DNA from 4 places in the Neisseria yangbaofengii genome. Region 1 is predicted to be linked to each of the others. Evidence: predicted binding sites of a transcription regulator. Region 1 holds the regulator's gene; each other region holds the start of a gene.
The links. The regulator FNR, encoded in region 1, switches genes on or off when oxygen is low (the NO sensors DNR and NnrR bind a similar motif). The targets are predictions, from matches to a motif close to TTGATNNNNATCAA.
Positions count from the first base shown of each region.

Region 2: H4O27_RS00885 (ATP synthase subunit I) is a predicted target of FNR. The motif match lies at 1,682-1,695, and genes of this name have one in related genera.
Region 3: H4O27_RS09105 (NAD(P)H-dependent flavin oxidoreductase) is a predicted target of FNR. The motif match lies at 1,069-1,082, and genes of this name have one in related genera.
Region 4: ccoN (cytochrome-c oxidase, cbb3-type subunit I) is a predicted target of FNR. The motif match lies at 1,174-1,187, and genes of this name have one in related genera.

Region 1 is NZ_CP062976.1:579,314-581,521, forward strand. Features, by position in the region: gene hemN (oxygen-independent coproporphyrinogen III oxidase) at 1-784, opposite strand, end outside; gene fnr (fumarate/nitrate reduction transcriptional regulator Fnr) at 936-1,670, shown strand; gene H4O27_RS02880 (CysB family HTH-type transcriptional regulator) at 1,747-2,208, opposite strand, start outside.
Region 2 is NZ_CP062976.1:161,893-164,100, reverse strand. Features, by position in the region: gene atpE (F0F1 ATP synthase subunit C) at 1-144, opposite strand, end outside; gene atpB (F0F1 ATP synthase subunit A) at 211-1,077, opposite strand; gene H4O27_RS00885 (ATP synthase subunit I) at 1,067-1,420, opposite strand; gene H4O27_RS00880 (ParB/RepB/Spo0J family partition protein) at 1,805-2,208, opposite strand, start outside.
Region 3 is NZ_CP062976.1:1,867,855-1,870,062, reverse strand. Features, by position in the region: gene H4O27_RS09105 (NAD(P)H-dependent flavin oxidoreductase) at 1-954, opposite strand, end outside; gene H4O27_RS09100 (gamma carbonic anhydrase family protein) at 1,182-1,706, shown strand; gene H4O27_RS09095 (bacteriocin) at 2,111-2,208, opposite strand, start outside.
Region 4 is NZ_CP062976.1:22,801-25,008, reverse strand. Features, by position in the region: gene ccoN (cytochrome-c oxidase, cbb3-type subunit I) at 1-906, opposite strand, end outside; gene H4O27_RS00100 (M61 family metallopeptidase) at 1,245-2,208, shown strand, end outside.

The DNA of each region.
Region 1 (2,208 bases):
GTTTGAAAATATGCGGCAGGTGGGCATAGTGATACAGTGCCAAGCGGTCGGGATCGAGGCTGAGCACGGTATCAATGGTGGCTTTCATACTCTCTACCGATTGATGCGGCAAGCCGTAAATCAAATCGACGCTGACAGATTTGAAGCCGGCTTCGCGGGCGGCATCAATCACTTCTTTGGTTTCTTCAAAGCTTTGAATGCGGTTCACCGCTTCTTGCACCTTCGGATCGAAATCCTGAATGCCCACGCTCATGCGGTTGAAACCGAGCTTGCCGAGTTTGTGTACTGTTTCGCGGCTGACTTTGCGCGGGTCGATTTCGATGGAATATTCGCCGTTGGGTATGAGTTGGAAATGTTTGCGAATCATCTCAAACACGCGTTCGAGTTGGCCGTCGTTCAAGAAGGTCGGGGTGCCGCCGCCGAAGTGAAGTTGGGCTAATTGATGGCGGCCGTTGAGATGAGGGGCGAGCAGCTCCATTTCACGCTCGAGATACTCAATATAAGCATCGGCACGGGTTTTATCCTTGGTGATGATTTTGTTGCAGCCGCAGTAATAGCAGATGGTATTGCAAAACGGAATGTGAATATAAAGCGATAAAGGCTTGTTGAGCGCGCCCAAACCGCGTAAGTGCAGTGCATGGGTGTATTCGGCTTCGCGAAAGCCATCGTGGAAGCGGTCGGCAGTAGGGTAAGAAGTATAGCGTGGGCCACTTGCCGGAAGTTTGGCAATCAAGTCGCGGTCAAACTCTGGTATATCGTTGTTTTTTATTGAGATTATTTTCATGATGGTCGTGTTGTGTCTATATTTTGTTTAACGAATTAGTAAAATTCGATTTAGTTTGCTAGAATGCCACATTATGATAAACCTGTCTTGATATGAGTCAAGATAAGCTTAGTCAGGGCAAGAAGTTTTATAAAAAAGGTATTTTTATTTTATGGCCACACACAATTCTACACATCAATTGAAAGCATTGTGTTCGACGTGTTCTTTGCGTGAACTTTGTTTGCCGGTTGGTTTGTTGCCTAACGAATTTTCCCAATTGGATGCCGTGATCCGTCAGAGCCGCCGTCTGAAAAAAGGCGAATATCTGTTCCGTGCCGGTGAGCCGTTTACTTCTTTGTTTGCCATTCGCGCCGGTTTCTTTAAAACCACAGTGGCGAGTCAAGACGGGCGTGACCAGGTGACCGGCTTCTTTATGTCGGGCGAGCTGATTGGTATGGACGGCATTTGTTCGCATGTCCACAGCTGTGATGCCGTAGCCTTGGAAGATAGTGAAGTGTGTGAATTGCCGTTTGCACACATGGAGGAGTTAGGTCAAAACATTCCGAGCCTGCAAACACACTTTTTCCGCTTGATGAGCCGCGAAATCGTGCGCGATCAAGGCGTAATGTTGTTGTTAGGCAATATGCGTGCCGAAGAGCGTTTGGCCGCGTTTTTGTTGAATTTGTCGAATCGTTTGTATTCGCGTGGTTTTGCCGCCAATGATTTCATTTTGCGTATGTCGCGTGAAGAAATCGGCAGCTATTTGGGCTTGAAACTGGAAACAGTCAGCCGCACACTGTCGAAGTTCCATCACGAAGGCTTGATTGAAGTGGAACACAAACACATTAAGATTCTTGATTCACAGGCTTTGAAAAAAATGGTATCCGGTTGTGCGCATGCCGTGTAAGGTTGAGGCATAAAAAGGCCGTCTGAAACATTTTGGTTTCAGACGGCCTTTTTATGCCTCCGGGCAGACAAACGCTTTAAATAGAGAAGTCTTCCACAATCGGTGCATACAAGATGCGGTCGATGGTCTCGCGGTTTAAATGCGGTGCGAACATTTCGATAAAGTCATAAGTATAGCCGCGCAAATAAGTATCGGAACGGATAGCAATCCAAGTTGGCGACGGCTCGAACAAATGAGCAACATCAATCAATTCTAAATCCTGATCGGCTTGCGGGTCATAAGCCATTTTCGCCATCAAGCCCGCACCCAAGCCCAGTTTGACATATGTTTTCAGTACATCGGTATCAGCTGCGGCCAAAGCGACTTCCGGCTGCTCCAGCTTGGCTTTGGCAAAAGCGCGTGCAATACTGCTGCCGGAATGGAAGGCGAATTCATAAGTAATCAACGGGAAGCCGGCCAAATCTTCAATGCTGAGCGGATTTCTACAATCGAGCAAAGGATGGTTTTTCGGCACCACCACCGCATGATTCCAGTCGTA
Region 2 (2,208 bases), 420 kb from region 1:
TTTAGTTTGCAGAGGACCGATCAGTTCAGGCTGACGGGCTGAAGATTCCAGATATTTAGAACCTACCAAGCCGATACCGATCGCTGCACCCAGCGCACCGAAAGCAACGATCAAACCACAAGCGATTGCAATCAAACCACCCATTTTCAAACTCCTTAAAAATAACAAAGGTTAAAACTACGTTAAAAAAACTACTGAGAAAATTTTAAATCAGTGTGCATCATGTGCCTGACCGATATAGACAAACGCCAGCGCCATGAAGATAAATGCCTGCAGGGTAATTACCAAGATATGGAAAATCGCCCACACCAAACCTGCAACCAGATGTACGCCAAACAAAATCGGATCCATCAGACCGACACTGCCCGATACCGCCCAAGCGCCGCCGAGCAAGGCAATCAGCAGGAATACCAATTCGCCTGCGTACATATTACCAAACAACCGCATACCGTGGGATACGGTTTTTGACAAAAATTCAACGATATTCAGCAGGAAGTTTGCCGGAGCGAGTTTCGGACCGAAAGGGGCGCTGAACAGCTCGTGGAACCAACCGCCGAAGCCTTTGATTTTGATGTTATAGTAGATACACACCAGCAATACACCGATGGCCAGTGCCAGCGTGGTATTCAAATCGGCAGTCGGCACGACACGCAGCAGCGCATGGTGGTTACCGGTGAGGTGTTGCCATACCCACGGCAGCAAATCGACAGGCAGCATATCCATGGCGTTCATCAGGAAAATCCAGACAAACAGGGTCAAGCCCATTGGTGCTACGATTTTGCGCGACTGCTCGTTGTGGATAATGCTTTTGCACATATCGTCAACAAATTCATACAGGATTTCGACTGCGGCCTGAAAGCGTCCGGGAACGCCTGCGGTGGCTTTACGCGCACCGCTCCACAGTAGGAAACTGCCGATTACGCCCATCAATACGGCAAAGAAAACCGCATCGATATTAACGAACGAAAAATCGGCGATATTTTTCAGGCCTTGGCCCTGAGTTACGTCCTGCAGACTGGTCAAGCTTTGCAAGTGGTGCTTGATATAGTCGGCAGCGGTCATAGATTCACCTGCCATAGTCTTTAACTCTCAAATAATACAAAAAAACCAAATGGCTGACGCCGAGCAATCCGAAGAAAAACGGAAGGAAAACCAGTGATTCATGCCAAATTGCAAATACAATCAGCATCAACACCAGCGACAGCACTACTTTTAAAACTTCTCCAAAAATAAACATCCTGCTTTGCAGGTAAGAATTATTTTTAACAAGCTTTAAAAGTAAAACTGCAATAGATGAAGGGATGAGATACGTGATTCCGCCGGCTAAAGCCGACCAAAAACCGCTTTTGCCTACAATTATTACACTTAAGACAGAAACCGCAAATAAGACAATCACTTGTAAAACTAAAATCTGCTTCATATTTTTAAGGCGGTTGAGCCACAATACCAAAGCGAGGCTACTATAATCAAGAAGTGCTATGTCGTCAAGCGATTGTTAAGCTTTGTGAAACATTATTATTTGGGGATATTGCAATTTAAGAAAAAGTTTCTTTGTTTAACAACTGCAATTCTGCGGGGATTTTAACACAAATTACATACTGTTACATGCTTATTAATCTTGAAATACAATAATTTATGAACGCCCACCATATTCCCATGTCTCAATTTCAAAATAATCCCTTTGATTTCAATCAGATTTTAATAAGGCCGTCTGAAATTTTCAGACGGCCTTAAACTTCAAATTTTTGTGCAAATGAAACAGTTTTACTTAAATTTTTGGCATTCCGCCTAAATAAAATAAAGGTTATGCATCGTATTGAATACCCAATTGTTTCAACAGATATTCCAATGTTTCCGGCGTGTCGAAATGCAACACGATTTTGCCTTTTTTCTGATTAGTAGTTTTGATTTCGGCATTCACGCCCAAGCGCTCGGTCAATATGTCATTCATACGCTGTACATCAGGGCTGATGATTTTCTTCGACCCGGCTTCTTTGCTTTGATGCGCCAGTTGGCTACGGCGCTCGACTTCGCGCACTGACCAACCGTTTTTCACTGCTTTCTGCGCCAATTCCAATTGCTCGACCACGGACAATGTCAATAATGCGCGCGCATGCCCCATTTCCAAGCGGCGTTGGTAGAGCATATCCTGCACCGGCTCAGGTAAGCTCAGCAAACGCAAACTGTTGGAAATCGCGCTGCGGCTTT
Region 3 (2,208 bases), 1.3 Mb from region 1:
AAATTCATCGCTGCCTTGTTTTTCAGCAGCGCTGCGCAATGGTGCCGATGCGCTTTGGGCGAGTGGGAATGGCGGGGCAACAGGGTGAATGCAGCCGTTTTCACGCATAAAGCGGTTGACGATGCCGCGTGCCAAGCCGCCGGAGAATAGGTTGGTTAACGCGGTGGTTTCGGCGCGTGGGCTTTGCAGGGCGGTGCGGTGCGCTGCGCTGGTGTCGGCTTCGTCGGCCAGCAGCAAAGCCGTGCCGATTTGAATGCCGTCTGCGCCCAATGTCTGTGCTGCGCGAGCGGTGGCCGCATTGCTGATGCCGCCGGCTGCAATCACCGGCACGTCTACCGCCGCGCGGATTTGCGGCAGCAGCGCAAAGGTACCGACTTGCTCATGCACTTTGCTGCGGAACATCGAGCGGTGGCCGCCGGCTTCCAAACCTTGCGCAATCACTGCATTCGCACCGTGTTCCACCAACCAGCGCGCTTCGTCAACCGTGGTGGCGGAACACAAAATTTTTGCGCCGCTTTGTTTGACCTGTTGAAGCAAATCCGCTTCCGGCAAGCCGAAATGAAAGCTAACTACCGGGGGCTTGAGTTCGGTAATGATGTCTGCCTGTGCGGCACCAAAAGGCTGCCGTCCGCCGCCTTGCGCAATATTATCGGCATCGATACCGAGTTCGCGATAATAAGGCGCCAGCGTGGCAAGCCATTGCTGCATCTTGCCGGCATCGGCTTCAGGTTGGCGGTGTGCAAAAAAGTTGACGTTAAACGGCGCATTGGTGGCGGCGCGTATGGCTTCGATTTCGGCACGCAGTTGATCGGGCGAGAGCATGGCGGCAGGCAGCGAACCGAGCGCACCGGAGCGGCAAGCGGCGATGGCCAGACGGCTGTTTTGCACACCGGCCATTGGTGCTTGAATCACGGGCAAGCGGCAGCCGAGCAGTTGGGTAAGGCGGTTGGGCATGGGCTTTCCTTTGTAGGATGACGGATTTTTTGCTGAAGTGAAAGAACAGTTTACCTATAATTAGGCCGTCTGAACATAAGTAAGATTATTTTCAGACGGCCTTTGTGAAGTGAGTTGACAAAAATCACTCAACCAATGCCGTCTGAAAAAATTACTGCTTTTTCAGACGGCATTGATTATGCTATAAATTAAATTCCTTTCCAATTTTGATTAAAAAAGAGTGCGCCATGCCGATTCGACCTTACACATACCATACCCCCGATATTCACGACACTTGTTTTGTCGACGACACCGCTGTTGTTATCGGCCGAGTCAGCCTTGCCGAGCAGGCCAATGTTTGGCCGCTGGTGGTGATGCGCGGCGATGTGAACCATATCCGCATCGGCGCCCGCACCAATATTCAAGACGGCAGCGTGTTGCACGTGACCGGCGTGCGTGAGCAGAAGCCGAAAGGTTCTCCTTTAATCATCGGTGAAGACGTAACCATCGGCCATAAAGTGATTCTGCACGGCTGCACCGTCGGCAACCGCGTGTTGGTCGGCATGGGTGCGATTGTGTTGGACGACGCAGTGATTGACGATGAAGTGATGATCGGTGCGGGCGGCGTGGTACCGCCGGGCAAACATCTGCAAAGCGGTTTTCTGTATCTTGGTTCTCCCGCCAGACAAATACGTGCTTTGACGGATGAAGAAAAAATGTTTTTAAAACAATCGGCTGTGAACTACGTTAATCTTGCGCAGGAATATAAATAACTATCTGAAACCGTTTAAAAACAGAATGGGTTTAATAAACAATGTTAGAGCTAATGGTTCTTTTTTTTGATATATTTCATAAAGAAAAATTCTGTGAGCAGCAGTATCAGTATGACTACGGCAAAATCGGGAATAAAATGACTGTTCCCGAGATGGTATTTGGGATCTATTATATAAAAACTTAAAATAAAATTAACTGCATATACGGCAAAACCGCATAAAGCATAGATAATGACTAATGCTTTCCAATGTTTTTTCATAAAATTTATTAATAATGAAAAATTCTTTTTATAGTTTTCCCAAAATTTTTTCATAGACATCATCATAATCCTTGTGAATAATTTAATGCATGGGAATCCGCACCCGGCAAAATATGTTTGTCAGGTACGGAATGAGGCGACGGCTTAGTAGCCGAATGAGCGTTCGGCTACATGTGAGCCTAACTTCTGCCCTAAATACCCGCCGACAGCCGCACCAACCTTGGCACCTGCAACCATTCCGC
Region 4 (2,208 bases), 560 kb from region 1:
GGTACGTAGTTTGTCCCACGCGCCAGACAAGGTCATAATACCGTTGATCATACCGCCCCAAGATGGTGCGAACAGAATCAGCGACAAGACCATACCCAAAGATTGTGTCCAGTCAGGCAATGCGGTGTAGTGCAAGTGGTGAGGGCCTGCCCACATATAAGTAAAAATCAATGCCCAGAAGTGAACCACAGACAAACGGTAAGAGTAAACCGGGCGGCCTGCTTGTTTTGGAACGAAGTAGTACATCATGCCCAAGAAGCCCGCGGTCAGGAAGAAACCTACCGCATTATGGCCATACCACCATTGAACCATGGCATCGATGGCACCGGCATATACCGGATAAGATTTCATGAAGCCGGCAGGGATGCTGATGTTGTTCACAATATGCAGTAAGGCAACGGCTAAGATGAAGCCGCCGTAGAACCAGTTAGCCACATAAATGTGTTTTACTTTACGTTTGGCGATGGTACCGAAGAATACGATTGCGTAAGCCACCCATACCAGAGTAATCAGGATATCGATCGGCCATTCCAACTCCGCATATTCTTTACCTTGAGTAAAGCCCATCGGCAAGGTGATGACTGCCGCTACAATGACCGCTTGCCAGCCCCAAAAGGTAAATGATGCCAACCAACCGCCAAACAGGCGGGTATTACAGGTGCGCTGTACGACATAATAAGAAGTGGCAAACAGACCGCAGCCACCGAATGCGAAAATCACTGCATTAGTGTGCAATGGACGCAGACGACCAAAGTGGAACCAAGGTCCGATTTCAGATAAATTAAGAGCCGGCAAGTATAATTGGGCGGCGACAATCACACCGACCAACATACCCACGATGCCCCAAACTACTGTCATGATGGCGAACTGGCGCACCACTTTGTAGTTATAAGTTTGTGTGTCCATGGGAGTCTCCATAAATTATGGGAATTAAAAATTTTTGTTTTACCCGCCCGAATGTTTTCTGCGTTTCCACAAAAAACATTAAGGCAAAGTATAAATTTTTCTAAATTTAACATATATACAAGATTGAGCCAAGCAATATTATATTTCTTCCGCTCAAACCAATACGCAGCTTAAAAAATAAAAAATTTTAATAATCAAATATTTAAATAAAACCCAACTCGATAAACAACATACATTTTTTTCAAGACCCGTTTTTTTAAAGGCTTTTTGATGTAAATTAAATATCAGACACTGTATGCCGACGCTATTCATTAATTTTAACAAACCAAGCAATAGATATGATTAATTACACAATCTCGTTCCGCCCCTTGAGCCATGAATACCAAATTACATTGAGCTTAAATCAAGACAATGATTTACCTATTGAATTCAGCCTGCCCAATTGGGTACCGGGCAGCTATCTGATTCGTGACTTCTCCAGACATATCACGCAATTAAGTGCTTCTTGCAATGGTCATACTGTTGCATTGACGCAATTGACCAAGAATAAATGGCAGGCAAACGGCCGGAAAGGCAAGTGGCAAATTTGCTACACCGTTTATGCGTTTGACTTATCCGTGCGCGGCGCGTTTTTAAGCACAGAACGCGGCTTCTTTGATGGTGCCTGCCTGTTTTTAAAAATCCATGGCTCCGAATCTCTACCGCATGGTGTTACTTTGCAAGATTTTCCCGGCCAATGGCAAATTGCCACTACCCTGCCCCAAAACGCCGCACTTCAATTTCAGACGGCCTCTTATGCCGATTTAATCGACCATCCGGTTGAAATGGGTAAGATTGAATTTCTAGACTTTACCGCCGCCGGTATTCCACACCGCATTGCCTTAAGCGGCTTTTACCGCGATTTTGACCGCCAACGTTTTATCAACGACATTCGCAAAATCTGCGAAACCGAATTGGCAATGTTCCCCGAGCCTACACCGTTTCAAGAATATCTGTTTATGCTGCATATCGGTGACAACATCTACGGCGGCCTCGAACACATCAGCAGCACCGCTCTTTTAGCCGACCGCAACAGCCTGCCGCTGCACAATATAGGCGAAGCCGACGAAGCCTATACCCAACTGCTCGGCCTGTTCAGCCACGAATACTTTCATGCTTGGAATGTAAAGTCGGTTAAGCCCGAAGCATTTGTGCCTTACGACCTCGACCAAGAAAGTTACACCGAGCAGCTGTGGGCATTTGAGGGCATTACGTCTTATTATGATGATTTGTTCCTAGCACGCAGCGGCGTGATTGGCGGCA